2 regions of the Providencia rustigianii genome follow, and region 1 is predicted to be linked to the other one. Evidence: predicted binding sites of a transcription regulator. Region 1 holds the regulator's gene; the other holds the start of a gene.

Evidence for each region. Region 1 encodes LexA, which represses DNA repair genes until DNA is damaged. Its sites were predicted from a motif close to TNCTGTATGTACATACAGNA; they were not measured.
Region 2: the regulator LexA is predicted to act here: its motif matches at 8,820-8,839, upstream of uvrA (excinuclease ABC subunit UvrA).

The regions. Positions count from the first base shown of each region.
Region 1 is NZ_LR134396.1:503,297-520,047, forward strand. It holds gene ubiA (4-hydroxybenzoate octaprenyltransferase) at 1-237, shown strand, start outside; gene plsB (glycerol-3-phosphate 1-O-acyltransferase PlsB) at 320-2,824, opposite strand; gene EL244_RS02285 (diacylglycerol kinase) at 2,950-3,324, shown strand; gene lexA (transcriptional repressor LexA) at 3,443-4,060, shown strand; gene zur (zinc uptake transcriptional repressor Zur) at 4,170-4,685, opposite strand; gene EL244_RS02300 (fimbrial protein) at 5,652-6,230, shown strand; gene EL244_RS02305 (fimbria/pilus outer membrane usher protein) at 6,323-8,812, shown strand; gene EL244_RS02310 (fimbria/pilus periplasmic chaperone) at 8,848-9,585, shown strand; gene EL244_RS02315 (fimbrial protein) at 9,600-10,088, shown strand; gene EL244_RS02320 (fimbrial protein) at 10,100-10,594, shown strand; gene EL244_RS02325 (fimbrial protein) at 10,594-11,145, shown strand; gene EL244_RS02330 (MrpH family fimbial adhesin) at 11,211-12,065, shown strand; gene EL244_RS02335 (FidL-like protein) at 12,150-12,626, opposite strand; gene EL244_RS02340 (winged helix-turn-helix domain-containing protein) at 12,627-13,574, opposite strand; gene EL244_RS02345 (TonB-dependent receptor plug domain-containing protein) at 14,035-16,047, opposite strand; gene modD (ModD protein) at 16,186-16,751, opposite strand, start outside.
Region 2 is NZ_LR134396.1:604,460-621,210, forward strand. It holds gene dusA (tRNA dihydrouridine(20/20a) synthase DusA) at 1-355, shown strand, start outside; gene EL244_RS17875 (hypothetical protein) at 457-630, shown strand; gene EL244_RS02735 (quinone oxidoreductase) at 676-1,659, opposite strand; gene dnaB (replicative DNA helicase) at 1,869-3,278, shown strand; gene alr (alanine racemase) at 3,526-4,608, shown strand; gene EL244_RS02750 (amino acid aminotransferase) at 4,673-5,869, shown strand; gene uvrA (excinuclease ABC subunit UvrA) at 5,929-8,763, opposite strand; gene EL244_RS02760 (single-stranded DNA-binding protein) at 9,066-9,605, shown strand; gene ivbL (ilvB operon leader peptide IvbL) at 9,871-9,960, shown strand; gene ilvB (acetolactate synthase large subunit) at 10,061-11,758, shown strand; gene ilvN (acetolactate synthase small subunit) at 11,761-12,045, shown strand; gene EL244_RS02780 (helix-turn-helix domain-containing protein) at 12,090-12,647, opposite strand; gene EL244_RS02785 (MFS transporter) at 12,929-14,125, shown strand; gene EL244_RS02790 (ArnT family glycosyltransferase) at 14,176-15,861, opposite strand; gene EL244_RS02795 (NCS2 family permease) at 16,394-16,751, shown strand, end outside.

The DNA of each region.
Region 1 (16,751 bases):
GACAAGCTGATCATTGGTTTACTGCAAGTTGTGATGGTTGGATTACTGGTGGTGATTGGGTTTCTCGCAAATTTAGGTATGGTTTATTATGCCGCACTGGTACTAACGTCAGCCTTGTTTGTGTATCAACAGCAATTGATGGTTAATCGCGAACGCGCACCCTGTTTCAAAGCATTTATGAACAATAACTATGTGGGTTTTATTCTGTTTATTGGCATGGTGATTAGCTATTTATAATCACTAAAATAGATGCGATAAAAAAGGGGTAATGCTTAGGCATTACCCCTTTTTGTTACAGTTAGAGAATCAACTCAATCAGTTAATCCTGCTTATCTTCTGACTCGCTAGAGGTATCTTTGAGTGTGTCTTTTGAACTTACCTTTGGTGCTGAAAGCTCCTCGGTTTGGCTCACACTTTCAATAGTTAAGCGAATCTCTGGTGACATTAAGCGAGCAAGCACGGCATACAGTTTTTTCGCATTTGTCGCAAAAATATCCGTCTCATCATTATCGATATAACCTTCTTCTTTCAGGGTATCGACCAGTGTTGAGAAGACCGCTTTATCAAAGAACTCAGGGGCATTAATACCATGAAGAACAGATAGACGCTGGGCAAGCATGCGACTCTCTTTTTCTAAAGTATTACGGCTGACTTCTGGGCTAGCATTGAGTAATGACAGCGTAATTGCATAGCGCTGTAAGGTTTCACGTACGCCAGCCGCCAATAATTGCAGTGGGCGGATACGGTGTGGGTTTAATGCCACACGATCGCCATCTTTCAAGCTGATCAGTTTTTGGCTATTTAACTCGTCAATTAAGGTGTCCACGGTGCTGATCAGAGCATCATTGTCATAACGCATAAATAGCTCAGCTTTCAGGAATGGGTAAATCAGCCCAACCTGCTGGTGGATTTCTTGGCGACTAATTTGCTCATGATGCAGAACAATACTGGAAATCAGTGATGGTAGAACCAGTAAGTGATGGATATTATTACGATAGTAAGTCATCAAGACGGCATTTTCGCGAGGCAGAATAATAATATCCCCCATGCTGTCTTTTTCGACTTCGAATTTATCCATTTGCAGTGCATGTTCGAGAAGCTCTTCAGCCGTTTTATTTGGCGTCGTTGCATCTGCGGTATAAGGCACATTACGCAGTAATTGCAGGTAGCAATCCACTTGTTCAATCAGTTGTTCACGGGTAAGTGAGCGCTGACGTGATGCCAATAATGCTGTCGCACATAAGTTGATTGCGTTAGCGGCGGCAGCATTATTGATATTGACCATAATGTTATCTGCTAAGCTACTCACGGTTGGGTTTAACCAACTTGGACGCTGAGGCTCAATAGGGTCGATAGATTCACGCCAATTAGGTACGCGATTATTTAAGTATTGCGGTAATGAAATAGGTTGCCCGAAATTCACATAACCTTGACCTAAATTGCGAAGTTTACGCAAACCGCGGATCATCGAGATAAAGCCTTCTTTCTCTTTTTCCGCACCGCGTAATTCTTTGGCGTAAGTACCTACTTCCATAACATGCTCATAGCCAATATAGATAGGCACGATGGTAATTGGGCGAGAATCCCCGCGTAGCATGGCTTGCAACGTCATCGATAAAGTACCGGTTTTCGGTTGCAGTAAGCGACCTGTGCGGGAGCGCCCACCTTCGACAAAGTATTCAATGGAATAGCCGCGAGCAAATAACTCACTGAGATACTCACGAAAAATAGTCGAGTAAAGCTTATTACCTTTGAAAGTTCGGCGAATAAAGAATGCACCAAGGCGGCGGAATATCGGACCTGCTGGCCAGAAATTGAGGTTGATCCCCGCTGCGATATGTGGAGGAACTAGCCCTTGGTGATACAGAACATACGAGAGCAACAGATAGTCCATATGACTACGGTGAGATGGCACATACACAATTTCATGACCATCTTGAGCCAATTGGCGAACGCGCTCTGCATGCTGAACATTGATGCCTTGATACAGGCGATTCCAAGTCCAGCTAAGTACGCGGTCACTCAGACGAACAGCTTCGTAAGAAAAGTTGGCAGCAATTTCTTCCATCATCGCCACTGCATTTTGCTGGGCTTTTTGTAATGGAATTTTTTTGCTGCGGGCCTCATCTTCAACGGCTTTTTCAATCGCTTTTGAAGCGAGAAGCTTATTGAAGAGCTCATAGCGAACAGGTAGTTTAGGTCCTACGGCCGCCAAGCGCTGGCGGGAATAGTGGATACGAGCCACTCGAGCGAGTTTATTCGCAATAATCGTATCTGTACCATGCTCTTGCGCCATTTTCCCCAATGAGATACTGGGTGAAAAACGGACGAAGCTATCACGACCTAACCATAGGATAGCAAAGAATTTTTGAACACCATTTAGGAGTTTCAGTGGTGCAGGCTTATGACCTTCACGACCCGGTGAACGACCGAACATGACGGAGGCCGGTAGCATCTGGATATCAAGATTTGGGTTATTCTTATGTAAATCTAGATACGCATGGAATACTTTCACTGACTCTTTACGTGGATCTGGTGAATAGTAGCGAAAAACTCTCGGACCATCATCAATAAAGACGTAGGCTGGAAGTTTTGTTCCATTAATGTCGTTATCGACCAGCGGATCAGGAAGACCGATGGCTAAACATTGGTGTCGTAATGTTAGCAAGTCAGACTTTGAATGGTATGGCAATACGTAGAGAGTTGGCTTGTTAGTATCAAGCTGCAGCTCTGCGATTGGGTCTGACGGAATTAGTTTACTTTTTACCAATAATTTTAGTGGTAAATTCAACATGTTGTAATATATTTTACGCCATAGTGACATAAATGATTATAGCCTCTTGTTAAAAATGCTGCGTGATCATACCAGAAAGCAGCGTTCAGATCTGTTATCGATAATTCACTTTGACCGCAAAAGTTGATTATTGTTTAGAAATTTAAGGAAAAAATATGGCAAGTGAAACCAAGGGATTTACACGCGTTATTAAAGCAGCTGGATACTCTCTTAAGGGTTTAAAAGCTGCATGGGTCAATGAAGCCGCGTTTAGACAGGAAGCAGTTGCTGCTATCATAGCGATAATTATAGCTTTTTATTTGGATGTTAGCCAAATAGAGCGGATTTTATTGATTGGCTCAGTGGTGCTTGTTGCCATTGTCGAGCTAATTAATAGCGCTATTGAAGCGGTAGTTGACCGAGTGGGGACTGAATATCATGAACTCTCTGGGCGGGCAAAAGATATTGGTTCAGCAGCGGTTTTTGTGACTATCGGTTTAGCACTGTTTATTTGGGCAACCATTTTATGGTCACGTTATTTTGCCGTTTAATGATGAAAACACAGAAATATCAGTAAAAAATGCGGATATTGAGTGATTTAACGGTTCCCAATCCCTATTTACCTGTATATACTCACAGTTTGACTGTATAAACAAACAGGGGAATGGAATGAAAGCACTGACGGCTCGACAACAGCAGGTTTACAATCTGGTGCGTGACCACATTTCGCAGACAGGTATGCCACCGACTCGCGCTGAAATAGCAGCAAGCCTTGGTTTTCGTTCGCCTAATGCGGCAGAAGAACATTTAAAGGCCTTAGCGCGTAAAGGGGTTATCGAAATTGTCTCTGGTGCTTCCAGAGGAATTCGTCTGCTTTTAGAAGAATCTAATGATGATATTGGGTTGCCTCTCATTGGCCGAGTTGCTGCCGGTGAACCATTACTCGCTGAAGAACATATCGAAAGCCATTATCACGTTGACCCAGAATTATTTAAACCACATGCGGATTTTTTACTGCGCGTGAATGGCATGTCAATGAAAGATATTGGAATTATGGACGGTGATTTATTAGCAGTACACAAAACCCAGAATGTCCATAATGGACAGGTTGTTGTTGCTCGTATTGAAGATGAAGTTACCGTAAAACGCTTTAAGCAGCAGGGTAATCGCGTTGAGCTGATTGCAGAAAATCCAGAGTTTGCACCTATTATTGTTGATTTACGTCAGCAGAATTTTACCATTGAAGGTTTGGCTGTTGGGGTTATTCGCAACGGTGATTGGTATTGATGTTGAATGATTGAGTCTGGAAGCAGACTCAATAGTTTTTAAATTTCTCTTCTTCTATATAGCTTCCTTTATATAGAAAGACGTTACTTCTCTTTTTTTCTCTTCTTTATTACTTCTTTTTTAAATTTATCGGTATCTGATGGTCGTGACCGCAATGTGCGTGATCCTGGCAAATTGCAGTTTCATAGCAATTTTTGCATAGGCCATGATTTTCAACAACGGTATGCCTTAGATGAAAATGATGCTTTTCCGCTAAATCCATAATCGCTTCTTCAATTGCCACGCCGTCACTTTCCGTTACATTCCCACAGTTATCGCAAATTAGCATTACAGAAGTATGGCTTGGATTATCAACGTGATGACAGACGATGTAGCTGTTGGTTGATTCAATTTTGTGGATAAAGCCTTGTTCCATCAGAAATTCAAGACCACGATAAACGGTAGGTGGCTTTGCCTGCGGTTCTATTTCACGCAATAAATCCAGTAGGTCATATGCACTGATGGCCCGAGACTGCTGAGCAATTAAACGTAATACCGTTTCTCTTTGTGGGGTCAAACGAACGCCTTTGGACTCACAAATACGTTTGGCTGTTGCAAGTAACATATCTGCACTCATTTTTTTCATTAACTTGACTCCACAGGATAGGCTTAAATGTTTATTTCTCCTCAGTCTATCATAATTTTTGTATCTGTTGAGGTTGAAATGATTAGAGAAAGTCTACTCTTTTTAAGTAGAAAACAGTTTTTAGCTAATAAATAAAAAAGATAATAAATAAATGGTAAATATTCTCGTAGAGAAAAGTATTTTTATTTTAAATATATTGTTAATAGCTACATTTTTTTAAAAAAAATGAGTTTTAAATTTAACCGACGCGAAACATTTTTTGAAATTTTTAGTTACTATTTGAGATAAATTTTAATTGAGACTTATCCTACCAGTGATTTTTCTTGGAGTTATTGATAGTGAGTTATTGGTCATGATTTCACTTAAATTCTTTAATTTTTACTTTTAATTATTTTTTTATCTATAAATCATCTTAAATATAGATTTTTATATTTCCTGTGTATTTTGTTTATTTTGTAATATTTATTCATTTTTCTAAATATAAAATGAAGTGTTCATATAAATATTTCTAAGTAATTCATTTATTCTGTAGGTCTTCTCACCAAAATCTATTTTTATATCTATTATTTACAAGATTCCAGAAGATAACTCTAATTAAACTCTGTATTTGAGTCGATTTTGACAACAAATATCACATATGTAGAATTGACATCAGAAAACATCACAAGGTAGTTATCAGAATTCATTTGGTGTTCTATATCAATTTTAATTAATTAATGAATGACTCAGTAATTAATTTAGACGTGAGAATGTTGGCTTAATGAGTTTTGTTTTTTAAATCACATAAATGAGATGGAGCTCGTTTATATAAAAAATCTCTAACCTGAATGAAATTCATCAAGTAGGAAAGCTAGAGGAATTTTCAAGGGTGCACTGCTTAAGTAAATAGACTTAATTTTGCATCAGTGAAAACAGGAAAGAGAAAAAGAGAAATAGCAGTTCCTACTCATTTAAAGGAAAACTTTTATGAAACTGAATAAATTAGCATTAACTCTAGGTTTAGGTTTAGGTGTTGGCGTTTCTGGTGCTGCTTTAGCTGCTGATCCAGTAGAAAGCTCACAAGGTGAAATCCGTTTTACTGGTTTCATTAACGACGTTCCATGTTCAATCGATGCTGACAACCTGAAGCAATTAGTTGAATTCGGCGAAATCGCGTTACACGAACTGACTTCTAACCAATTCCGTTCAGACAGCAAAGCGTTCGATATCGTTCTGAAAAACTGCTCTACTGAAACTTATAAAAACGCAAAAATCACATTTACTGGTTCTACAGTAAACGGTTTCACTGGCTTCACAGGTGACTTACTGGGCTTAGGCGGTAAAGTTAAAAACGCTGGTATCGTAATCACTAACGGCGCTGACAAAATCGTTGAATTCGGTAAAGCATTCCCAGGTACTGGTGACGGCTACGCGTTAAACAATGGTGACGGTTCACAAACTACTCTGCACTTCGCAGCGTACGTTAAAGGTAACGAAGATCCAACTCAAAAAGCTACAACAGGTCGTTTTGACACTGTAGCTAACTTCAAAATTGTTTACCAATAATAGTCAGTTTCTATAGAGAACAATATGGCGTAGTTATACGCCATATTTCTTATATCGTCTTCACTGTATTTATTTGTATAGGCGCATAGTTAATGAAAAGCATGAAGCTAAATCTAATTACAAAATTAATGCTTTTAATGTTAACGCCAATGGTTGCATTCTCTGAAGAGGCCGTTGATTTTAACACCGACTTCATTGATTCTGAAGGTAAAGAAAATGTTGACTTCAGTAAGTTCTCTCACGCCAACTATGTCCCTCCTGGGGATTACTCTTTAGCGATTGAAGCGAACCGCGCTAAAGTTTCTATGGAACAACCTATCACCTTTTTTAATCCTAATTACGACGATAAAGTTTCGTTGGCATGTATCACGCCTGAAATTTATGCATTATTGGGATTAAAAAAGGAGTGGGATAGCCAAGTCAAATGGCTAGATGATGGAAAATGTTTGGATATTCGTTCAGTTCCGGATATGACCATTCAAGGAGATTTGGCAAAGAACGTTGTACAGTTCAATATTCCTCAGGCCTACATGGAGTACTCAGACCCTGATTGGGACCCACCATCTCGTTGGGATGACGGGATCATGGGTGCATTTATTGACTATAACGCGACAGGACGCGTTGTTAATAAACAAACCGGCGATAAAGGAACGAAATCAGGTCTGACGGCCACAGGGACAATGGGTGCAAACTTCGGTGCATGGCGTTTGCGTGCCGATTGGCAAACTCAAAATGGTGAGCTGAATAAAGGTAGTAAATCATGGTCTTGGAACCAATTATACGCCTATAGAGCGATTCGTTCACTGAGTGCGCGTTTGACACTCGGGGAGCAATATTTAGCGTCAAACCTGTTTGACAGTATTCGTTATATTGGTGCGAGTTTAGAAACCAATGAATCCATGTTGCCGCCTCGCTTACAAGGCTATGCGCCTGAAATTGCGGGTGTTGCAAAAACGAATGCGACAGTCATTGTAAAACAAGATGGTCGTATTATTTATCAAACAGAAGTTAGCCCTGGTCCATTCCGTATTCAGGATGTGAACTCATTCGGTGGTGGTACGCTGGATGTGGTGATCCAAGAACAAGATGGCACAACAAGCAGTTATCGGGTGGAAACCTCTCGACTGGGTACGTTGACCCGTCCTGGACAGCTGATTTATCAATTTGTGATGGGTAAACCGACTAAAGATGACCATGATACTCAAGGCCCTGCATTTAGCATGGGATCGCTCTCTTGGGGGGCGACAAACAATATCACGGTTTATGGTGGTTTACAGGCATCATCTGAATATCAAAACGTTGCATTTGGTTTAGGTCGTGACTTTGCGCCATTTGGTGTGCTATCAGGAAACATCAACATTTCTCGCGCACAAATGGGTCGACTGGATGACAATGAAACGTTAACCGGTAACTCTTATAACCTGACGTATTCTAAGCAGTTTGACGAAATTAACAGTCAGATTACGTTTGCGGGTTATCGATTCTCTGAACGAAATTATATGACCATGAGCCAGTTTATTGACCGTCGCTATAAAGGCGATACCGTCGATAGTGGTAAAGAACTTTATACTATTATCTTTGGTACGGCGTTCCCTGATTATAACGCCAACATGTATTTGAACTATTCGCACCAAACCTATTGGAATAGAGCTTCAACGAACCAGTATAACTTTACGCTTTCAAACTATTTTGATATTGGCAAAGTTAAAAATATCAGCCTGAGCTTAACGGCGTATAAAACTAAATCACGTGACAGTGATGATGATGGTGTTTATTTAAACCTCATGATCCCATTAAATAAAAATGAGTCGAGCATAAGCTATTCTGGTTCCTATTCTGGGGGTAATAACTCCAATAACGTTAACTATTATAGCCGAATTGATAATCGCTCTTCTTACTCTGTATCTGCAGGTAACTGGGATAAAGATAAAGTCACGACAGCGGGTACATATAGTTACGATGGCGATAGAAGCCAGCTGAATTTGAGTGGTACCTATATTCAGGATAACCAAACTGCTATTTCTATGCAGTTAAAAGGCGGAATGACGATGACACCTGAAGGTGGCGCGATACACCGTAATAACTCAATTAGTGGCGGATCCCGAATATTAGTCGATACTAATGGTGTCGCAGATGTACCCATCTTAAATGGAGTAACACCAATAAAAACTAACCGTTACGGTAAAGCGGTGGTCACCAGTGTGATGGACTACAACCGTAATAACTTAAATATTGATCTGAAAAATGTGCCGGACAATGCAGAAGCATTGCAATCCACACAGTATGCAACCCTGACAGAAGGTGCCATTGGTTACCGTAAATTTAATGTCATCACGGGTGAGAAGTTAATGGGAATTATCAGCTTAGCTGATGGAAGCTATCCACCATTTGGGGCTTCAGTGAAAAATGTGAAGAAAGTAGAAGTTGGAATTATTTCAGATAAAGGTTTTGTTTACTTAGCGGGAGTTAACCCATCAGAGTCGCTTGATGTGGTGTGGGGTGATGATACTTCATGTCATATTCAACTGCCTGAAAAATTAGATAGCAACATGGAGCATAATGTTTTACTGCCATGTAAATAATTAAAAAAAAAATGTTTAACGTCAACGGTGAAAATATGAATTTATTAACTAAACGTAATGCGGTCGCAATTTTAAGCGCCTCATTACTGGCTCAATCAGCTTATGCAGCCATTGCTATTGATAGAACTCGTGTGATTTACAATGAGGGCGATAAGTCAGTAAGCGTAGGTTTAAGTAATGAACACAAAATCAGCCCTTATTTAGCGCAAGCATGGATAGAAAACGATAAAGATGAAAAAGTAAATTCTCCTTTTATTGTGACGCCACCCGTACACCGGCTTGAGGCGGATTCAAAAAGCCAAATTAAAATTCAGTCTGTGCCTGCTATCTCTAAATTACCGAAAGATCAGGAAAGTGTTTATTACCTAAACGTGAGAGAAATACCACCGCGCAGTGAAAAAGCCAACGTATTACAAATTGCGTTACAAACAAAAATAAAACTGTTCTATCGTCCTGCTGCGATTGCAACGAAAGAAAGAATGGAAACTATTCCTCAAGAGAACGACATTAAACTGGTAAAACAGGGTAGTGGATATATCGTTAAAAACCCAACACCTTACTTCTTATCAGTCACTAAATTCAGCAAAGGTAAGACGGAAGTTGCCGATTTTGAACCTATTATGGTTCCACCACGCGGTGAAACTAGCTTAGGAAAAAATACAGGGGATATCGGGACATCACCAACCTTAGTATATCTCAACGATTTTGGCGGTACGATTGACTTGAAATTTAACTGCAGTGCGGTTGAGTGTTCTGTCGTACCTAGAAAATAAGGTCTACCGCTATGATGTCTATTAAAAATTTAGCCAAGGTATTATTGATATCATCGACTCTTTTTACGTCAGGTGCCTTTGGATTTTCAGGCTACCTGTATGTAGAAATTAAAGGGGTCGTCTTATCCAAACCCTGCCAGATTAATAATGGACAAGCGATAGAAGTCGATTTTGGCGATGTCATGACTACGCGTATTGAAGGTGAAGTGTATAAACAGCCAATGGACTACACCATTACCTGCAAAGATGGCGTTCAACCAAAATTGAATATGTATATTGACGGCACACCCGCTGTGTTTGACCAGCGGGTGCTTAAAACGAGTGTCGATAATCTCGGTGTCCTTTTTAAGGCGGATACCAGTGATTTTCCATTAAAAAGTAGGCGCGGTTTTAACTTTGCATCACCAACTAAATTATTTGCAGTATTGGTGAAGAAAAGTGGCGCTGATTTACCAGCGAAAGCCTTTACGGCCAATGCGACACTCAAAGTCGAGTATCAATAAGGGTGATAAACATGCGGGACATTTATAAGCTTATTGGGGTGTTTTTACTGTTTATCTTATTCCCTTTCGCTTCAACGGCGAGAGATAATGAAACGGACATTCTGATTAAAGGTAATTTAATCACCCCGCCACCGTGCCATATTGATAATGGTAAAGATATTGAAGTGGAGTTTGGTAACGTTTCCATTAAATCCATTCAAGGTAATGCTCAAAAGAGACAAGTGAATTACCAAATCCAGTGTGAAGAAAACAAGAACAACTGGGCCATGTATTTAACATTAAATGGCGCAAAAAGTGCATTTGATACCAATGGGTTGAATACTGGCGTTACTAACCTTGCGGTTAAATTTCAACTGGGTGATCAAACTTTAGATTTAGGCAAAAAATATTTAATTAACCCAAGTAACCCTGGGGTACTTTGGGCTGTATTGGTTCGTGATGGTAATAAAGAGCTGAAAACAGGCGACTTTCTTGCAAACGGAACCATGCTAGTGGAGTACCAATAATGAATAAGAAAATACGTTTTGGAGTTTTATTTGCATTACTGGGAAACCTCGCTGCAGTAGCAACGATGCCTGCGCAAGCTGCGCAGAATAATATGAAAATCAAAGGAACGCTGGTAAATGCACCTTGTGTGGTGTTACCAGAAAACTCAAAGGTTGAAGTCGATTTTGGTGATATCCGACTGTTGGATATCTATGAGCCGGGATTTCAATTTCCTAATGAATCCTTCACGTTAGTGCTGTCAGATTGCGATTTGACCATTGCCCAAAAGTTGAAAGTGAAATTCTCAGGAACTGAAAACTTACTGTTGCCGGGTTCTCTTGCGTTGACGGGAAGTGATTTAAACCCAGGTTTAGGGATTTTTATTGAGTTAACCGATGGTACTCCGATGAAAATTAACCAATTTTCATCTTTAATGCCAATCAGCAAAGCGGGTAAGAATGAATTACAGTTTAATTCATTTATCAAAGCGACATCGGACGTTGTGAATAATAAACAAGTGAAAGTAGGTAAAATATCAGCCACTGCAACATTTATATTTGAGTACGAGTGATTTTATTATCAAAGCATATAACTTTGATTTAACTAAGCTTTATTAAGTAAATAAAGAGAACTGAAATGGGAAAACGAATTCAAAGGTTATTTTTAATACCGTTGCTTTTTATAAGCTCTCTTGGTTATGGGTCGACGTATTTCTCGTATGTTGAAGATATTGTCTCTTCAGGTAGTAGCCATACCTATTATTACCAATTTGATTATTGGAAAGCGAACTCTCCTACGGAACCAAACCCATGTGTTGCTGTTCTAGGTTCTGGTGGTGCTAGGAACTGCTATTTTACGATTAACCATTTACATACAGCTCCAAATATTGGGGGGGCTGGGTCTCGTAAAGACTGGGAGTGTTCCATAAATTTCGCGACTTACAAGACGATGCAATCAATTATCGATGCAGCACAAAACCAATGTGGTTTGAGTTTTCCTAAAAAAGGGGATAGTCGTCACTCCGGATCTATTACAGCAGATGAATGTGTCGGTATCTTTTTAGACACAAACCGCACTAGTGGTTCTGCGAAAATGCTACCCGGTGGAATTTGTGGTATTGCACCTCCACCTGCAGGTAAGTGTTATTTCAATTATGTTGCAAATAACCGAATGGAATTAGATCACGGTACATTGAATACTGGGGAGCTGAATGGAAATATGCAACGCGGATTCTTCTCTATTGTTTGTAACCAAAACATGCGAGTAAAAGTTTCTTCAAACATGTTGCAAGAGTACGTGAATTTGCGTCCGAATGGTGAATTGATGTCACGGGTGACATTGAACGGTCAACCTGCTTGGTTTGGTACGACTATCAATGCAAGAGCAAATACGAATGAGCTTGTGACAGTAGAATCTGTATTGAAAACGAATGGTACGGTTGCACCGGGTAACTTTAGTGGTGTAATTACACTGGTAATGACCATTCCATGATGTGAAGCGTTAAGAATTTTGTATTCGTCATTTTCCCATGTTGACAGTTTTGCCTACTTAAACGTAATTGTTGGTAGGCTTTTTTTATTCTATGTAGCAGGTAAAGGATGAGTAAGCTTCATCGCGAAGGATATAGAGATCATCTTCCATTTTGGTTACGCTAATATAGTATTTTGTTTTATCTTTTTCTAGTTCAATGAAATTAGAAAACATTGAGTTTGGCGTATTGTCAGCGTTAGTGACTAATGATTTATTAAATTCAACTTCATAATTACCTTTTTTATCGACAGGAGTATAAGAAAAATAAATTGCTCTATCTAACCGATAAACCGCTTCTTCATTTTTAATGTATCCATAAAAATTCATTCGGCCGTTATGATTATCTGAGATTTGGATGTTTATTTTGGATTTTAGTGTTATTCCATTTGGAGTGCCATTCTCTTTTATCCATATTATCTCGGAGTGACAAATTTTCATTTCATCCTTATCTTCATTTATTATGAAAAGAGATCCTGATGCTATGGCAACTAAAATAATTGAAATGGAAATATACTTTTTCATTTAAATTCTCTGGTCATTAATAGATACGCAATTAGGTTTTTCATTTTTTTCTTTACAAATACTGAGAGAAATATTTTTATCTAATGTATAGTCGGAATTGGTATCGAATAAAACGATAATTCGCTTAGGTTCATCGCAAGAAATATTATATTTTTCAAGCTTTTTATTCACGAACTCGAGTGTGGATTGGTTGGGTTGATGGCTCATTTCGATGGGAGTCTGAATAAGGCAACTATCTTTTTTACTGATGGTGTAGTACGTATTCTCTTGTTTTTTATTGATTATTTCATTGTTAGAAAACAAAAAATAAGTAATAGCCGTAGCTATTATGAGTAACAAAAGACGAGTTATTATTTTCTTTTTATTTGATTTTATTGCATCACTGCTAGTAAATTCTATAGTCGGAGTTTCATTAATGTAATTTAAGTCAACATTTACGGTGGTGGATGTATTTTCAACAGTGGGTGTTATCCCCGAATTAAGGGGAAGAGAATGTGAGGTGATAGAATTCGAAAGGGTAAATGCATTTGATTCCGTTATGTTATAATTTTCCGTGTAAATGTTTTCATCTGGTGTCGTTAATATTTCTTCATTATCTATTTCAATATTTGAAAGATGACTATCAATTCTAAAGCCTTTTTTAGGGACCGTAACGATAGTTTTTGGATCAATACCAACTTGCTCGAGTTTTTTTCTTATCTCGCTAATATAAGTATTTAAATTATTATTTGAACCAACAAGTCCATACTCTTCCCAAACGTTGGTAAGTAATTCATCACGAGTAGCAATCCCTTTTTTAAAATTTAATAAAAGAATCTCCCCAAATAAGCGTGCTGCTGGTTTTGATAATTCAACAGATTGATCTAGGTCACCTTTTAGGTAAATTAGACATTTTTGTTGCTCAAAAATAAATTTTTCATCAATAGTATAATCATGTTTTTCGATCATGGTTACCGCCAGTTCTCTCAAATTCAAATAATTCAATAAGCTAAGCCACCATTATTTATTGGCTAAGTAAAATTAAGTAAAATTAAGTTAAATTTATTTAGGTGTTTTATATTTTTATAATTTTAATAATGTATATAGTCTAAATAGTGAAATGAATTACTGCAAGTATTGCTCGATGAGCTTTTTTGCGATCAATTAGCAAAATTATTGATTTGAATGCCTGGTTGGGATTTTTACCTGTATATATTGAGATTCACAGTCTAATTATATAATTTCGTCGCTTATTTTGAGTGTAAAAAGTTAATTAATCTATATTTTAAATGAGGGTTTAATTGAATTTATAGGATTTATCTTAGGTATAATTGCTTAATTTAATTTATGGATAAACCTAATTTATATAATAGATTATTTTTTATATTGTTAGGTAAGAACGTCAATTCTTACCTAACCTAATTAAGTACTAGTATTTATATTCAATACCTAACCAATAGTTACGACCTTCCTCTATATATCCATTGGTATATTCGTAAGATTTGTCGAATAGGTTATTCACTGAACTATTTACGGATAAGCCATGTCCGAGTTCGTAATCTAAGCGGATATCGGTTTTGGCAAAGCCGCGAACCTTATCTTCGCTATCTATATAGTTAAATGCCCAGCTTCTGGCCTCTTCGGTTACGGTAATACTCATTGGTTCATACGGTGTGAACTTGAGCCAAGCAAAGGCTTTATGAGTTGGTAACTCAGCGACATGGCGTACGCTATAGTGTTTTGGGTCTGCGTGAATATAGCTATAGTTTACGCCAGCTTCTAGCCAGTCGGTAATTTGCCCTGTGGTACCTAAGTCCATCCCCATATAATCCACTTTTCCACTATTACGGTTTTGCAGTAAATCGGCACCTTTTTTATTCACACCCACATGATGTGCCATGATGGCATCAGAAACTTGGTTATAGTAGGCGCTCGCCGTGTAGTTCCAAGCGGGAGTGAAATGACCTTTATAGGTTAAATCAAAGGTTAATGCGCGTTCAGCATCTAAATGAGGGTTAATGAGAAATGAATCATTATTCTTCATTTTATTTTCGGTATAACGCTCTTTTTGGGTTGGGAATCGCGTTCTTTCTGATACTGAGAATTGCACGGTATCTTCATTTTCTAAGTGATAGCGTGCCATGGCTTCCCAGTTAAAGGCATGTTGGCTATTATCATCGTAATGTTGGACACCCTCCATAGCGCCACTTTTTTTATTATAAAGATAGCGCTTACCTTCATCGCTGTTACGCCAGTCATAGCCAATCCCGCCGATAATATCGAGTTTATCCGTGGCAACCCATTGGTATTCTGTTGCGACAGACCAAGTTTGATCTTTATAACGATCAAATGGATTGGTTTTATTGCTACGGGAACGGTGAATATCTTCTTTCCAGTGAGCGGCGAATGACAGCATATCTAATTCTCGAACCGTGAAATCAGCACGTAAATCTGCACCATTACTGTAGTCATCATAGCGGCTATAGTTAAAATCGCCTTTTTGGTAATCTTTGACAGATTTGTACTGATGCAGCGTATTTTTAAATGAGTCATGGTACACACGGCTTTGTAACGCGATTCCATCGGTTACCTGAGTCGTGCCATTAAAATAAATACTTTCTTTATCATAGGCTGGCCATTGCCAAATCTGCTGTTTATCAGTATTCACATTCGGTGCACTGTTTTTGTCGCCATCCTGCTTAATATAGGTGAGGACATACTCATCGGTTTCTCGCGGCGTCCAGCCCATTTTTAGCATTAAGCGTTTATCATCGGTGGCCGAGTTCGTTCGGCGGCCATGGCTTCCTGCCAATGGATTATTATCTTCTGAACTCGGTAATCCCATAAAACGCTGTTTATACTGGCTCCCACTGACTTGGATAAAACCGAGATCATTACGCCCTCCAAGGCGTGCGCTGATGTTATGGGCATTATCAGCCCCACGAGCGAAACCTTGATTGAGGCTAATATTGGCTTCAAGGGGCTTTTTCGGCGTCGCAGTGGTTAAGTTAATCGCGCCACCCATCAAGTTTGGGCCTTGCAATAATGAAGTGTATCCCGTGGACAATTCAACGCTAGCCAGCTCACTGGTCATAAAACGCCCCAGATCGAGGGTGCCATCATAAGGGACATAAGTGGGGATACCATCGAAGAAAACAGGCACCTGACGGCTATCAAAACCTCTTACATTCACTTGGGTTTCATTGCGATTACCGGATTTTTGAATTGCCACACCCGGTAAAGTGCTTAATGCCTGTGCGACGTTGGTTTTATTGAGCTGCTTCATTTGTGACTCAGTGATCACATTGGCATCAGCCGCAAGCGGCGTACTCCATACGGACATGACATCACGGTTAGTTTCTGTTGAGGTTACCGAAGCTGCTTGCCCTTGCGCTGCGAATAATGCCATTCCTACAAAATAAGGTATTTGTTTTATTTTCATTATTAATGTCCAGTTAGTTTTTATCACGACAATCATCGCTATATTTATTTTTATATAGCGATAGCCGTCGTTTATGCCATAAAACACCATCCCGCTATTTTTCGCAGGACAGGTTTTAAATCTCTATTTTAAAGATGATTAAGATTTAAATAGGTGAACTTTGATATCTCTCGGTGCAGCGTAATAAGGGGCTGAAGTGACTAAAATCGACACGCCCGTTTGGGAATAAGCCTCAATGGTTTGAAGATTAACTCCGCCCGCAATAGAAAGCCGGCAGGGGGAATTTTGCTGTTGGATATATTGCTGTAATGCTTGAATTTGCGGAATCGGCAATTTATCCAACTGAACAATATCGGCATTAGCTTTAATCGCTAATATCGCTTGTTGTTCATCATCAGCCTCTACAATAATGAGTTTCTCTGGTGCCGCCGTACGCAAAGTCTTTACATGGGACTGCCAATCATCAGGATTTGCTAAACAGTTGCGATGATTGGTAAACAGCAAGATTGTTTCCGCGCTGCCTGCGCGATGAATAATGGCGCCGCCAGCTAAAATTGCCGTGAGGGCAAGCGGCTTGGTCATTGGGATGGTTTTGCGGGTACAGGCGAGTTGCCCATCAGGTTGATATTTTTTCAATATCGATACCATCTGGTAAGTGTAATGGCTGACTCCGCCACACCATTCAAGGACGTTTTGTACCGCTT
Region 2 (16,751 bases), 100 kb from region 1:
CGTTAAAACCCTTGAAGAAGCCAAAGAACATCTCAAGTATTTAGATGGTGTGATGATGGGGCGCGAAGCCTATCAGAATCCATCAATTTTAACGGCGGTTGATAATCAACTGTTTGATGAAACAATGCCAATTGTGGATAGCATTGAAGCGGTACGTCGCATGTATCCGTACATTGAAAAAGAGCTGTCTAATGGCGCATACTTAGGGCACATGACCCGCCATATGCTAGGGATTTTCCAAGGTATTCCGGGAGCTCGTCAATGGCGTCGCCATTTAAGTGAAAATGCTCACAAAAAAGGGGCAGACTTGGCGGTAGTTGAACAAGCATTAGCCTTTGTCACTCGAGGCGAGTAAATACCAATTAAACGAAATCACAGTTTCTGTATTTACACCAAGGTATCAGATTATCTGCATGCTATGCTTAAAATAATTTTGATAAATAAAATAGGTGGTAAATGAAACTGTTATTAATGGCTTCATTAATTTTAGTTGTTGCTGGTTGTTCAAATTCAGGTGGTAAACCTGCTGATCCCCCAAAACAAGATCCCTATGAGGGCAGTGTACTGAATACCATCAAAGAAAATCAGCAGAGATATAAAGAGCAGCAAGCTCGCAAAGGTATTTACTAATCAAAAAAGCGCCGAGTTATCAATCGCTCGGCGCTTTTTTATTGCTTAAGGGATTAGCAGGCTAGAACCTTGCGTTTTTCTCTGTTCCAGCGTTTGGTGTGCTTTTTGTGCATCTTTTAGTGCAAAGATTTGTGATGCAGGCACATCCACATTGACCTTACCACTTAGAATCATATCAAACAGTGCATTACTGGCTTGATCTAACTCAGCTCTGTTAGTCACATAGACGCCGAGTGATGGGCGGGTCACATATAGCGCGCCTTTTTGGTTAAGAATACCAAGGTTTACACCAGTCACTGCCCCCGACGCATTCCCAAAACTCACCATTAATCCTCTGCGTTTTAGTGAGTCTAAAGAAGCTAGCCAAGTGGCTTGCCCGACCGAGTCATAAACCACATTTACTTTTTCGCCGTGAGTGATTTCTTTAACTCGCTCTGCAATATTTTCAGTTTGGTAGTTGATCACTTCCCAAGCACCCGCGGCTTTGGCGCGTTGTGCTTTCTCTTCTGAGCCAACAGTGCCAATCATTTTTGCGCCTAATGCTTTGGCCCATTGACAGGCAATTAATCCCACACCACCTGCTGCGGCATGGAATAAAAATACTTCATCTTTTTGAATTTGATAGGTTTGATTTAGGAGGTAGTAGACGGTCATTCCCTTGAGTGAGCTGGCGGCAGCTTGTTCGAAGGAGATATCGTTCGGCAAATGAGCCACTGCATTAACCGGGACATTATGGACTTCACTATAGGCACCTAAAGGGCTTTGAGCATAAACCACTCGGTCACCTGGCTTGAAGCCAGTGACTTGAGAGCCTGTCTTGACGACCACACCCGCCGCTTCGGTTCCTAAACCACTCGGTAAAGCTGGCACTGGGTACAATCCACTGCGAACATAGGTATCGATAAAATTTATACCAATGGCGCGGTTTTCGATTTGGATCTCGTGCTCGGCTGGCTCTTTTGGGGAATAGTCAACAAAATTGAGAACTTCAGGACCACCATGCTGCGAGAATTCAATACGTTTTGCCATGATTATCTCCAATGCTTTAGTTTATTTTATTCACAGTACCAATTGCGCCATCATAACGCGATGCTTTAATAATAAGAATTATCGGTTTGTGCGTTGTGTTGGTGATGATGGCAATAATATCTTGTTGAGAGATTGATAAAGACGCCACACGACATCACAGATTGGCGTATACTAACTGTTGGTTAATTATAGACGTGGATATTTTAAGTATGGCTAAAAAACCCTCCTCAGATTACAAGACAAATACACCGCGAGATCGGCAAATGGAAGGGCTCAAACTTCCACCGCACTCTATTGAAGCGGAGCAATCTGTTTTGGGGGGACTGATGTTGGATAATGAGCGCTGGGATACGGTTTCAGAGCGCGTCACATCGGCAGACTTTTTTAGTCGTCCTCACCGTACTATTTTTTCGCAAATGCAATTTTTGCTGGAACAAGGCAAGCCCATTGACTTAATCACGCTTTCTGAATCCCTTGAACAACAAGGGGAATTAGATGGTGTTGGCGGCTTTGCTTATTTAGCCGAATTATCAAAAAATACGCCAAGTGCGGCGAATATTAATGCTTATGCTGATATCGTTCGTGAACGTGCAGTTGTTCGCGATATGATTTCTGTGGCAAATGAAATTGCCGATGCGGGTTATGATCCGCAGGGGCGCAGTAGTGAAGACTTGCTTGATTTAGCAGAAAGTAAAGTTTTCCAAATCGCAGAATCTAGAGCAAATAAAGAAGATGGTCCAAAAGGGATCGAAGCGATTCTGTCTGAAACGGTAGAGAAAATCGAACAGCTGTATCAGCAGCCCCACGATGGGGTAACTGGCGTCTCGACGGGTTATCAAGATTTGGATAAGAAAACCGCGGGATTACAGGGCTCTGACCTGATAATTGTGGCTGCACGTCCATCAATGGGTAAAACGACTTTCGCGATGAACTTATGCGAAAACGCAGCGATGACGGAAGAAAAACCGGTACTCATTTTCAGTTTGGAGATGCCCGGTAACCAGATCATGATGCGTATGTTAGCGTCCCTTTCTCGCGTCGACCAAACGCGTATTCGTACGGGGCAATTAGATGATGAGGATTGGGCGCGTATCTCCAGCACCATGGGGATCTTGATGGAAAAACGCAATATGTACATCGATGATTCGTCTGGTTTGACACCAACGGAAGTTCGTTCCCGTGCACGACGTATTTATCGTGAACATGGTGGGTTAAGTCTCATTATGATCGACTACCTTCAGTTAATGCGAGTGCCCGCTTTATCGGATAATCGTACGCTAGAAATCGCAGAAATTTCGCGTTCATTGAAAGCGTTAGCAAAAGAACTTAATGTACCCGTTGTAGCACTATCTCAGTTAAACCGTAGCCTTGAGCAACGAGCAGATAAACGCCCTGTGAACTCCGATTTACGTGAATCTGGGTCTATCGAGCAAGATGCTGACTTAATTATGTTTATCTATCGTGATGAGGTTTATCACGATAATAGTGACCTCAAAGGGGTTGCAGAGATTATTTTGGGTAAACAGCGTAATGGTCCAATAGGGACGGTGAGGTTGACGTTTAATGGGCAGTGGTCGAGGTTTGATAATTATGCCGGGCCGGCCTATCAGGACGAGTAACCTTGGTCACCTCGTCATATTTTGAGCTGTAGCTGTGTTGGTTTCTCTCAGCTACCCTAGTCACATACTTATGTATGCTCCTAGGGATAGCTTCGTTTACCGCCTTGCTACAGTTCAAACTATTTAGAGGCTGGTAATCTCGTCATATTTTGAGCTTATAGAAGATTAAAGATTAAAGATTATTTCGGTTAATTTAAGTTTTGGCAGTTGGTTGATAAATTTTAAAATGAATAATTAAGAGGAAGAAATGAAAGCGGCAACAGCATTAATAAACCGCCGCGCTCTGCGACACAACCTGCAACGAGTTAGAGAGTTGGCACCAAATAGCCGCCTGATTGCAGTTGTTAAAGCAAACGCTTATGGTCATGGGTTAGTGGGAGTGGGCACTGAAGTTCAAGAGCTTGTGGACGGGTTTGGTGTTGCGCGTTTAAATGAAGCTCTGCTCCTGAGACACCAAGGTGTCAATAAACCGATTGTTTTACTTGAAGGTTTCTTCGAGCAATCGGATTTACAGCTGATGGTAGAGTACAATATCGATACGGTAATCCACTGTGTTGAACAGCTGGAAATGCTAGAAAGTGCTCAGCTCGCCAAACAAATCAAAGTGTGGATGAAGTTGGATACTGGCATGCATCGTTTAGGTGTACTTCCTCAACACGCTGAAAGTTTTTATCAACGTCTACAAAGCTGTCAGAACGTTGACCTACCTATCAATATTGTCAGCCATTTTTGCCAAGCGGATGCTCCTGAACTGCCTACTACCGCGAAACAAATCGAATGCTTCCAACAGTTTGTATCCGATAAACCGGGTGAAAAATCGATCGCGGCTTCAGCTGGGATCCTACTATGGCCAGAAGCACATTATGACTGGGTTCGCCCGGGAATTATGATGTATGGCGCATCTCCTCAAGAAGGCAAAAGTGCCGCAAGCTTCGGTTTACTCCCCGTTATGACCTTAAAATCGAGCCTGATTGCCGTGAGAGAGCATTCTGCTGGGCAGTGTGTGGGTTATGGCGAAACATGGTGCAGTGAACGCAATACTCTCTTGGGCGTGGTGGCAATTGGTTACGGAGATGGTTATCCACGTAATGTTCCATCGGGTACGCCAGTGCTGGTTAATGGAAGAAAAGTTCCCATTATTGGCCGAATTTCCATGGACATGACTGTGGTGGATTTAGGTCCAGATTCCACAGATAAAGTGGGTGATGATGTCATTCTATGGGGTAATGCACTGCCAGTGGAAGAAATTGCAGCGCAAACGGGCATTATTAACTATGAGCTTCTCACTAAGCTCACCTCGCGAGTCGCAATGGAATATGTAGACGAATAGATCATAACGGGTTATTTTCACAAGACAAAAAGTAAAAAGATAACCTACAAGTGGGAGATATCCTGTGTACCAACATGTTGATGCTTATCCGGGCGACCCAATTTTATCGCTGATGGATGAATTTAATAAAGATACTCGTGAAGGCAAGATTAACCTGAGTATTGGTCTTTATTATGATGCAGAGGGGAAAACCCCTGAGCTGGAAACCGTCGGCACAGCGAAAGCTGCACTGCGTAAACTCCCAGCGAGTGCTTCACTATATCTGCCAATGGAAGGTCTGAAAGACTATCGTACTGAACTGCAAAAGTTAGTATTTGGTGAAGATTGCCCGCTGATTGGCCAAGAGCGTATTGCAACAGTCCAAACAATCGGTGGTTCTGGCGCATTAAAAATCGGTGCAGACTTTTTATATCACTATTTCCCAAACTCTGAAGTCTGGTGCAGTGACCCAACATGGGAAAACCATGCGTCTATTTTTTCGGGTGCAGGAACCAAGGTTCACTATTATCCTTACTTTGATGAAAAAACCAAAGGTGTGAAATTTGATGAAATGCTGGCAACTTTTAAGAAGTTACCAGAAAATAGCATCATTTTAATGCACCCTTGCTGCCATAACCCAACAGGCTCCGATCTAACGCCTGCTCAGTGGGATGAAGTCACCAAAGTCGCATTAGAGCATAAACTGATTCCATTCTTAGATATCGCTTACCAAGGCTTTGCTGAAGGTATCGATGAAGATGCTTATGCCATTCGTACGATGGTTAAAGCTGGTCTACCGGTATTTGTCAGTAATTCATTCTCTAAAATCTTTGGTATTTATGGGGAGCGTGCTGGCGGTTTATCCGTTATCTGTAAAGATAAGGATGAGCGTGATCGTGTGTTAGGTCAGTTGAAAGCGGGTGTTCGTCGTCTATATTCAAGCCCACCATCAAATGGTGCAAAAATTGTTGCAGCGGTGCTCACTGATAGCCAACAAAAAATGAAATGGCTGGAAGAAGTTGAAGCAATGCGTTTGCGTATTTTAGAAATGCGTACCGTATTAGTGGATGAATTGAAGAAAGCCCTGCCAAATAAAAACTTCGACCATCTGTTAAAACAGCGCGGTATGTTTAGTTACACTGGTTTTTCTCAGCAACAAGTTGACCGTTTGAGAGATGAATTTGCAGTGTATTTGGTAGGAACAGGACGTGTCTGTATGGCAGGAGTTAACCGTCATAACGTGAAACGTATTGTTGAAGCGTTCACGGCTGTGAGCCAATAATGCATTATTTTTGATAAATTGAAGGGGAACCTAGTTCCCCTTTTTTAATACTATTTTACTTAGTATCCGCGTTCTAAAATTGGTTTTAAGAATCGAGCTGTATGTGATTTTTCACATTCCGCAACCTGTTCTGGTGTACCAGCAACAAGGATTTCACCACCGCCGCTACCACCTTCTGGACCTAAATCCACAATCCAGTCAGCAGTTTTGATAACATCGAGGTTGTGCTCAATCACAACAATAGTATTGCCCTGATCACGTAGTTGATGAAGCACCACTAACAGTTGTTGAATATCGGCAAAATGCAGACCAGTAGTTGGTTCATCCAGAATATAGATGGTTTGCCCAGTCCCGCGTTTAGACAATTCACGCGCTAATTTCACACGCTGTGCTTCACCACCCGAAAGGGTTGTCGCAGATTGCCCTAAGCGGATGTAAGACAGACCAACATCCATCAGTGTTTGTAGTTTACGTGCCAGTGCAGGAACCGCATCGAAGAATTCACGGGACTCCTCAATAGTCATATCCAACACTTCGTGAATACTTTTACCTTTGTATTTAATTTCCAAGGTTTCACGGTTATAGCGCTTCCCTTTACATTGGTCACAAGGTACGTAGACATCCGGTAGGAAATGCATCTCAACCTTAATGACGCCATCACCTTGGCAGGCTTCACAGCGACCGCCTTTGACGTTAAAACTAAAACGTCCAGGATTATAGCCTCGGGTACGAGACTCTGGAACACCTGCAAATAACTCACGAATCGGTGTAAATATCCCAGTGTAGGTCGCAGGGTTAGAACGTGGTGTCCGCCCAATTGGGCTTTGGTCAATATCGATGACCTTATCAAAATGTTCTAAACCTTCGACTTCTAAATAAGGCGCTGGGGTAATGACCGTCGCACCATTCAGTTGGCGTTGTGCAATGGGAAAAAGTGTATCATTGATCAGTGTTGATTTGCCTGAACCGGAAACCCCTGTAATACATGTAAATAAGCCAACAGGAATATCTAAGGTGACATTTTTAAGGTTATTGCCTGTCGCACCAACGACGGTCAGCATTTTATCTTTATTGATTGGCACGCGTTGCTGAGGGATCTCAATTTTGCGTTCACCACTTAAGAACTTACCGGTCAGTGAATCTGGATTTGCGACGATATCTTCCAGTTTACCTTGTGCCACAATTTGCCCACCATGAACCCCTGCACCGGGACCAATATCAATCACATGGTCAGCAGCACGGATAGCGTCTTCATCATGCTCGACGACAATCACGGTATTACCTAAATTACGTAGGTGGATTAAGGTTTCTAATAGGCGATCATTATCACGCTGATGAAGCCCAATTGATGGCTCATCCAATACATACATAACGCCGACTAGACCTGCACCAATTTGGCTTGCAAGACGAATACGTTGAGCTTCACCACCCGACAACGTATCTGCCGAGCGAGAAAGGCTTAAATAATTTAGTCCCACATTGACTAAAAATTTCAGGCGCTCACCGATCTCTTTCAGAATTTTTTCGGCAATTTGTGCCCGCTGTCCGCTCAGTTTTAAGTTTTGGAAGAACTCCATCGCATGACCAATGCTGTAATCAGCAATTTCAGGCAATGTGGTATTTTCAACAAACACAAAGCGTGCTTCTTTACGTAAGCGAGTTCCACTGCATGTTACGCAGGGACGGTTGCTAATATATTTGGCTAACTCTTCGCGTACCGCAGTAGATTCGGTTTCTTTATAGCGGCGCTCCATATTATTCAGAACGCCTTCAAACGGATGGTGACGAACAGTGATATCACCACGATCGTTACGATATTTGAACTCAATACTCTCTTTGCCTGAGCCATATAAAATAACTTTTTGTATTTCAGGGCTTAATGAATCGAAGGGGGCTTCAACATCGAATTTATAATGCTCACCCAAGGACATTAGCATTTGGAAATAATAAAAGTTACGACGATCCCAACCGCGAATTGCACCACCTGCAAGGGAGATCTCGGTATTTTGGATCACGCGCTCAGGATCAAAAAATTGTTGAACGCCTAAGCCATCACAGCTTGGGCAAGCCCCCGCTGGATTGTTAAAGGAAAATAGGCGCGGTTCCAGTTCCATCATGCTATAGCCACAGACAGAACAGGCAAAATTGGCGGAGAAGATTAATTCTTCTGCTTTTGGATCGTCCATATCGGCGACGACAGCAGTTCCTCCCGAGAGCTCTAATGCGGTCTCAAAGGATTCGGCAAGGCGCTGGGCAATATCATCGCGGACTTTAAAGCGATCGACGACCACTTCAATAGTATGCTTTTTCTGTAATTCGAGTTTTGGTGGATCGGAAAGATCACAAACCTCACCATCAATTCGCGCGCGAATATAGCCTTGGCTAGCTAGGTTATCGAGTAATTTAACATGCTCACCTTTACGATCTTTCACGACAGGTGCAAGTAACATCATTCGACGATCGGTTGGTTGTGCGATCACATTATCTACCATCTGACTGACAGTTTGTGCCGCTAACGGAATACCATGATCAGGACAGCGCGGCTCACCCACACGGGCAAACAACAGTCGCAAATAATCATGAATTTCCGTGATTGTCCCCACCGTTGAACGTGGGTTATGGGAAGTGGATTTTTGCTCGATAGAGATGGCTGGAGATAGCCCTTCAATATGGTCAACATCCGGTTTTTCCATTAAAGAAAGAAACTGGCGAGCATAAGCCGATAAAGATTCAACATAACGACGTTGACCTTCAGCATACAAGGTATCAAAGGCTAAGGACGATTTACCTGAGCCAGATAACCCTGTAATAACTATCAGCTTGTCTCGGGGGATGATGAGATTGATATTTTTTAGATTATGTGTGCGAGCACCGCGGACTTCGATATTCTCCATTTACCACTTCCCGAATGAATTGATAGTGAACAAGCGAAGAAGTATGACATATTTTTCCCTGAATGAATATACAGTATATGTGCTGTTTCTATTTCGTTGTCTCGTCAGATTATCTGGAAGTTATCTGCAATTTAGATTAATTAGTGTCTATACTAAAAACCAGTAATGCAGATTTCACTTAAATTTGGAAAGCCCTTCGCAACTTCAATTAAGCAATTTCAATTTATGGTGCAATACAGATAGGTCGTGGTAAACTTCACGGCTAGTCCAGAGATTAAAATTCAATGCATCAGGAGTAATAAATGGCCAGCAGAGGCGTAAACAAAGTAATTCTTATCGGTAACCTAGGACAAGATCCAGAAATCCGTTATATGCCTAACGGCGGAGCTGTAGCTAACCTGACTCTGGCGACTTCTGAAAGTTGGCGTGACAAGCAATCCGGTGAAATGCGTGAAAAAACAGAATGGCACCGTGTTGTGATTTTCGGCAAATTAGCTGAAGTTGCCGGTGAATATCTGAAAAAGGGTTCACAAGTTTATATTGAAGGTTCATTGCAAACACGTAAATGGCAAGACCAAAGCGGTCAAGAGCGCTATACCACCGAAGTTGTCGTTAACATCGGCGGTTCAATGCAGATGCTGGGTGGTCGCGGTGGCGATGCGCCATCACAAGGTCAAGGTGGGCAAGGTGGTTGGGGTCAACCACAACAGCCAGCAGCGGCTCAACAGTTCAGTGGCGGCGGCGCAGCTCCTGCACGTACTCAAGCTCCTGCACGTACTCAAGCTCCTGCACCTCAAACTAATGAACCACCAATGGATTTCGATGACGATATTCCGTTCTAAAATTGATTTTAGATAACTGATATCATTGATTAAAGCCCTTAATTTTAAGGGCTTTAATTTTTTCTACTGAAGATTATAAAGTTAAAATGACATTCTTACATGAGCATGTGATGAATGTCTCGTTTAGCATTCACAACCAAGAAAAATAGAAAAAAGGGTTGTGGGGATTAGTTTTTTATGGTTTCTTAGATGCAGCAAACACAATAATGAAAAAATCAGACAGAATTTAGCTAGACTAATTTAATTACAGGAAGATCCCGTGAAAATGACCGCTAACCGTTCAAACCTACTACTTACCGCGCCACTAGCCGCGGTAGTCGTGCGTGTGGTGGTGGTCGTGGGCATAGCGCCGTAACGGGAACAAATCACACGATTTAAAAACCCCGCCGGCGCAAACCGAGCGGGGTTTTTTATGACCCAAAGCTCAGTTCCGCAGGCTAGTGAAGGAAAAAATTATGAGCGAGTCGGGCAATACATCATCACAAAAAACCTGTTACACAGGTGCAGAATTAATCGTCCATTTGCTGGAAAAACACGGAATTACTATCGTCTCCGGAATCCCTGGTGGCGCAGCATTGCCTTTCTACGATGCATTAGGGCAAAGTAAAAAAATCCGTCACATATTGGCTCGTCATGAGCAAGGCGCTGGTTTTATCGCTCAAGGCATTGCTCGTACAACGGGAAAGGCTGCGGTATGTATCTCTTCCAGTGGCCCCGGTGCGACTAATTTAGTCACGGCCATTGCAGATGCAAAATTGGACTCTATTCCACTAGTTTGTATCACGGCTCAAGTTTCTTCCTCTATGATTGGTACGGATGCATTTCAGGAAGTCGATACCTACGGAATTTCAATTCCAGTAACTAAACATAATTATTTAGTCCGCAGCATTGAAGAATTGCCGGGCGTTATTTGTGAAGCTTTCCGTATTGCGGAGTCGGGGCGTCCCGGTCCGGTATGGATTGATATCCCTAAAGATGTTCAAACCGCGACGATTCAATTAGAGGCGTTACCTGATGTCATGCCGAAGGATAAAGCACCAAGTTTTGATATGGAAAAAGTTATCCAAGCGGCAGAAATGATTAACCATGCTAAGCGTCCTGTACTTTACTTTGGCGGCGGTGTTATTAGCTCTAACTCTACGCAAACAGCGATAGCATTTGCAGAAAAAGCCTCTTTACCGACCACGATGACATTGATGGCATTAGGGACGATCCCGATGCGTCATCCGCTGTATTTGGGAATGTTAGGAATGCATGCGGCGCGCAGCACGAATATGATCATGGAGGAAGCGGATTTATTGATTGTTATCGGAGCACGCTTTGATGATCGTGCGATTGGTAAGGCGGAGAAATTTTGCTCGAATGCAAAAATTATTCACGTTGATATTGATAAAGCTGAAATCAGTAAAATTAAGCGCCCAGATATCGCTATTCATGCAGATGCAGGGCAAATTTTAGAATTATTATTACCTTTGATTGAACGCGATGATCGTGAAGAGTGGATTGCACAAGTTAATGACTTAAAGAAAAACTATCCATTAAATTTAGCGAATGCAGAAGATCCACTGGATCATTATGGTTTGGTATTAGCAACCGCGCGTGCCGCGGGTGAAGAAGCGATAGTGACCACCGATGTTGGACAGCATCAAATGTGGGCGGCTCAGGTGTATCCGCTATCGCGTCCACGCCAATGGTTAACGTCGGGGGGATTGGGAACCATGGGATTTGGTTTACCAGCGGCAATTGGAGCCGCATTGGCCAATCCCGATAAAACGATTGTTTGTTTTTCAGGTGACGGTAGCTTGATGATGAATATTCAGGAATTAGCCACCGCAGCTGAGCATCAATTAAATATCAAAATTGTTTTAATGAACAACCAAGCCTTGGGAATGGTACATCAGCAGCAAGATTTATTTTTTGAAAATCGTATTTTTGCGGCGGCTTATCCATACCAAACTGATTTTATTAAAATTGCAGCGGGTTTTGGTTTACAAACTTGCGATTTAAATCATGAAACCGACCCTGAGATGGCGTTAGACGCGGTGATGAATACCAAAGGCCCTTGTTTAATTCATGCCCTGATCGATGTGAATCAGAAGGTATATCCAATGGTTCCTCCTGGAGCTGCTAACATTGATATGATCGGAGCGTAATTATGGAATTTGAAAATCACCCAATCGCCTTAGAATTAATTGTTCGTAACCACCCAGGCGTCATGTCCCACATTTGTGGGCTATTTGCGCGTAGGGCTTTTAACGTTGACGCTATTTTATGTTTGCCAATTAAGGGCAGAGATGAAAGCCGTATTTGGCTGTTAGTTGAAAAAGACGAACGTTTATCTCAGATGGTGAATCAGGTAGAAAAGTTGGAAGACGTGCGTGAAGTGCGTTTTAGTGATGACCTCAGAGTCTTCGAAACCATGCAGAATTATTTGCAGTAATTCTTAATTGAATTTATCAGCCTACAATCGTTGTGGGCTGATAATTAAACACCATCACTTAAATGGGAATAGGTCATCACAACCGTTGCGTGTAAATCCCCTTCAATGCATAAATAAGAGTGGGGCAAGTCGCCACTAAAAGCATAAAAATCCCCCGCATCTAAAACCACATTCTGCTCATTATTAAAACGTAACATTAACGAACCGGAATGCAGCATGATGTGTTCATGAGTTCCGCTCATATGGGCAGGGCTATTAATAATCGCCCCTCTTTTCATACTAAGTTGCCAAATTTCGGATACATTTCCCATGCTAATGCGAAATTTAAATTGCTCTAAGTAATCCCCTTCTTGCGGTATTGCTTTGACAAAATAAGGGTAAGATTCATTTTGACGAGTAAATAAGTCACTGAGTGGAAAACGCAGCGCGGCAGCAATAGATTCCAGAGTATCGATACGCGGGTTTGAATCGCCGGACTCCAGTTTTGACAGGGCAGCTTTAGATATTCCCGAGAGCTGAGAAAGTTCATTTAGGGACAGATTTCTCGCTTGACGAAGCAATCGTATTTTCTGTCCAATTTTTATATTTATTTTGTTACTCACAATTAACCTTCCGTGATATCTAAATTATGCTGATAATTCTATCATTTTGAAAATGAAATGTCAGAAATCAGCTAATATGGAAATAATGTTTTGTTGATATAGGTTAATCTAAAAATAATTTGGTTTTTCAGTCTGTTATTATTATCGAATAAATACATGGTATAATCATTTTTGCATTATTCTATTATCTAAATTTTCAATAATATTTTATTTCAATCAAATAATAAAATTCCGGAGTTTATATCTGTTAATTAATTTAAATTAAGCAGATTAATACAAAAATGAGCCCTGACAATCAGCGTTTTCAACACTTTCGACGTTCTGCTTCCTTTGCTATTTTTACGATTACAACCAGTATTGCGGTCATCGGCATTGTTATCGGTCTTAGCATTCCAATGGTCGCCCTGAGATTAAATAATTTTGGGGTCAGTGAGTTATATATTGGTGTTATATCCGCGGCACCAGCTTTAGGGATGTTTTTGATTGCCCCTATGGTGCAGCGAATTGTGCAATGGTGCGGTAAACGCAAAGCGATGTTGATTGCGACAATTATTTCCGCTATCAGCCTGTTGCCGTTATTAAGCTCTTTACCGCTATGGTTACTGTTTCCTCTGCGTTTAATTACTGGCTTAGCAAGTGGGGTCTTGATTTGTTTGGGTGAGACGTGGATCAATGAATTATCATCTGAAAATAAGCGCGGACGCATATTGGCGATTTACACTACCGTATTTACAGTTAGCCAATTATTAGGACCTTCGTTTATTGCGTATTACGGCGTAGAAGATAAATCGCCTCTATTTATTTGTACATTGATTCATTTAATTTCAGTGGCACTATTTTTAGTGATGGATCAGAAAATTGGAGACCGTCTTGCAGAAACGGCTTCAAAATCGAATTTTTCTATTATTCAATTTGTTAAAGTGGCTCCCGGTATCTGTGGTGGGATACTATTTTTTGCTTTTTTTGATGGCACAATTTTATCCATGTTCCCGATTTATGGTATGGGGATGGGTCATACAGAAGCGATAGCTGCGCTAATGATTAGCGCCATATTAGCGGGTGATGCCATTATGCAGATGCCGTTTGGGTGGTTAGCTGACCATATGAATCGAGAAAAATTGTATCGTATCTGCGGTGTTATTACGCTAGGTGCGAGCATGCTATTGCCGTTACTCATTACCCACACTTATTTAATTTGGGTGTTATTGTTCGTACTTGGTGCAACGGCGGGGGCAATCTATACCATTGCCTTGGTACAAATTGGTCAATACTTTAAAGGTAACGAGCTAATTATTGCGAACGCAGCAGCGGCTATGTTATGGGGAATTGGTAACCTTTCAGGTCCATTATTGGCCGGTGTTGCAACGACAATTTCGCCGTCGGGATTACCAGTATTGTTGATCTCAGTCGCCGGGTTATTTCTATGGTTTACACGAGAAAAATACGGTGCTCAGGCAATTCAGCAACAATCGCAATAAATTTCAATGAAAAAAATCCCCGAATAGTCTGTCGGGGATTTATCAAGTAGTTATTCAATGACACGGTAAACCACTAAATTTTCACGAAATTCATCAGGACGATGGTTGGCCCAAAATATTTTCATACCTTCTGGGGCCGGTTTTATCTCTTTCGAGTGCACAATCAACCAGCGGCAGTGGGCGGGTTTTTCAAAGGTATCCTGCCGTTGATGTAATACGCCGGTGTAGTAGTACAACATGGGAGCTTCAGATTCGCCGATGTTATCGGATGTCATACAATCCTGCTCGGTAAATTGTCCCGTGAGGTGTTGGTTGAGATCAGTAAACACCCCTTCATATCCTTTCGAATAGTCCACCCAGCCGACGAATAAACTTAAAATAATTCCCCATACTGTGACCATGCCAAGTAACCAATTTTTCATGCTTTGCAAGGCTGTCTCTGAGGTAGGAATTATGGTGTTACGAAAGCACCAAATTAGCGTAATGAATAACGCCCAAATAAATGCAATTGCAGAAAAATGCATCTGATAGGTCATGGGAAGCCAGCGAGAAAAAATCGTTAGCCACTCTCGATGATGGTTAGATAAGGCAATGAAATAGCAAATCCACAGGATAATTATCAGTAAAGACCAAAAAATGGTAGCAAAGTGCGAGAATAGCCGAAGAAGTCTATCTGAAAACTGCTGAATAACCAGTGAGGCTAAAATGGCCATTGGTGCAATAAACGGCAATAAATAGAGCGCTCGACCACTGGCGGATAGCTGCAAAAATACAATACCCAGTAATGGAAAAATAGTGACCAAATACTCATTTTTATCGAAAAGGCGTTTGAGTGGATTTCGAAGAAAATAAGCGGTCGCTAACAGACCTGAAGGTAGGGCAAAAAAGGCAATCGCCGCAGGTATTCGGGTATGGTTGGCTTTTGCGCCTAATTTTTCAACAGAAAAGCCCAAGAAACGCCCAATATTATTTTCCCAAAACCAGGTTACGAATAGCTCAGGGTGCTTTAGATAAAGAATAATTGGCCATGGAAGAATTAATAATAATGCGACAGCCCCTGCAATTATGGTGGGTATCCAAAATTGTTTTCGTCGACATTCAGTTAGGAATATGGGGGCTAAAAATAAGCTAATCCATAGCACACCGGGAATAAATATCCCTTTTGACAGCATTGTAATAACTGTTCCAAGAGATAACCAGCAAGTAGATGCGATAATTTTTTGTTGTTGAATTAGCCCTAATAACCCATATAAACCGATGGTTGCTCCCGCCATTAATGCCACATCAGTGAACATTTCATGGGAGTGACGTAATATTCCTGGAGCGCAGGCATATAAAGCAAATGCAATCCAAATTCGTGAGTCGGATAAATTTTTTGCGTTAAAAAAACGACGAGCAAGTAAAACAAAAAATGAAAAATTGATTATGGAGAAAATGAGTGTTGCGCTTCTAGCGGCATCATAAAGTGGCATGATACCGGAGAATAAATGTGCAGTCAGGGTCGCTACCCAATAGTATATTGGGGGCTTCTCCATAAAAGGTTCACCTGCGTTCGTCGGGACTAGCCAGTTTCCTGTTTCATACATCGTTTGGATAATACCAAAACTGTAGTTTTCATCTTGCTTCCATGGGCTATGAGCATAAATCCCAGGTAAAAGATAAATGAGTAGAAATAGGAAAAAAAGAATTACAATTCTTTTTTCGGATGCTTTAAATAATGAAGTAATAATTGACATTTTTATTTTAAAAATTAAATGGATTAATAAAAGCGTTATTGTTTATATAAAGTAATATTATTTTTAATTTTTATTTAATAAATATTAAAAATAATACGTTATAAAAATGATTTATTTAAATAAACAAATTTGGATTGAGAATACTAGCAAGATAATCAAAATTGTATTTAAACAAAGAGTATATAAGGAAGAGTAATAAGTATATTTGCTTGTTTTTTGTGAGGGATAGTCGCGTTGTTTACGTTTTTAGTCGCTGTTATGGGCATCATAAAACACTTGATTAACCCACCGCTTTAGAACGATAATTACGCCCTTCACAATTTGCCGCATTTTATTCAAAAAGCCAAACGATTGCGCGCTGTATCCAGTACATGATTTTGTATCGAAAAATATGTCGGTTCAGTTAACTTTATTAAAAAAGTAATCGTTTACGTGGTTTTTAGTGAGTCGGTGAAAATAACTAGACAATAAAAATTGTATAGTAAAATTAGTGGCATAGATTACTTTCGAAAATTAATAATAGAGGTAGACCATGGCAAGCCAGCAGGCGTCATCCAATTGCAAGTTGGATTCATATTTTAAGATAACAGCGCGTGGCTCATCAGTACGCCGCGAAATCATTGCGGGATTAACAACATTTTTAGCGATGGTTTACTCGGTTATTGTCGTACCGGGTATGTTAGGACAAGCAGGTTTTCCTCCAACAGCGGTATTTATTGCAACCTGTTTAGTGGCAGGTTTCGGTTCCCTATTAATGGGCTTGTGGGCAAATCTGCCGATGGCGATTGGTTGTGCAATCTCATTAACAGCATTTACCGCGTTTAGTTTGGTTCTGGGTCAGCACATTAGTATTCCTGTGGCTTTAGGCGCAGTATTCTTAATGGGGTGCT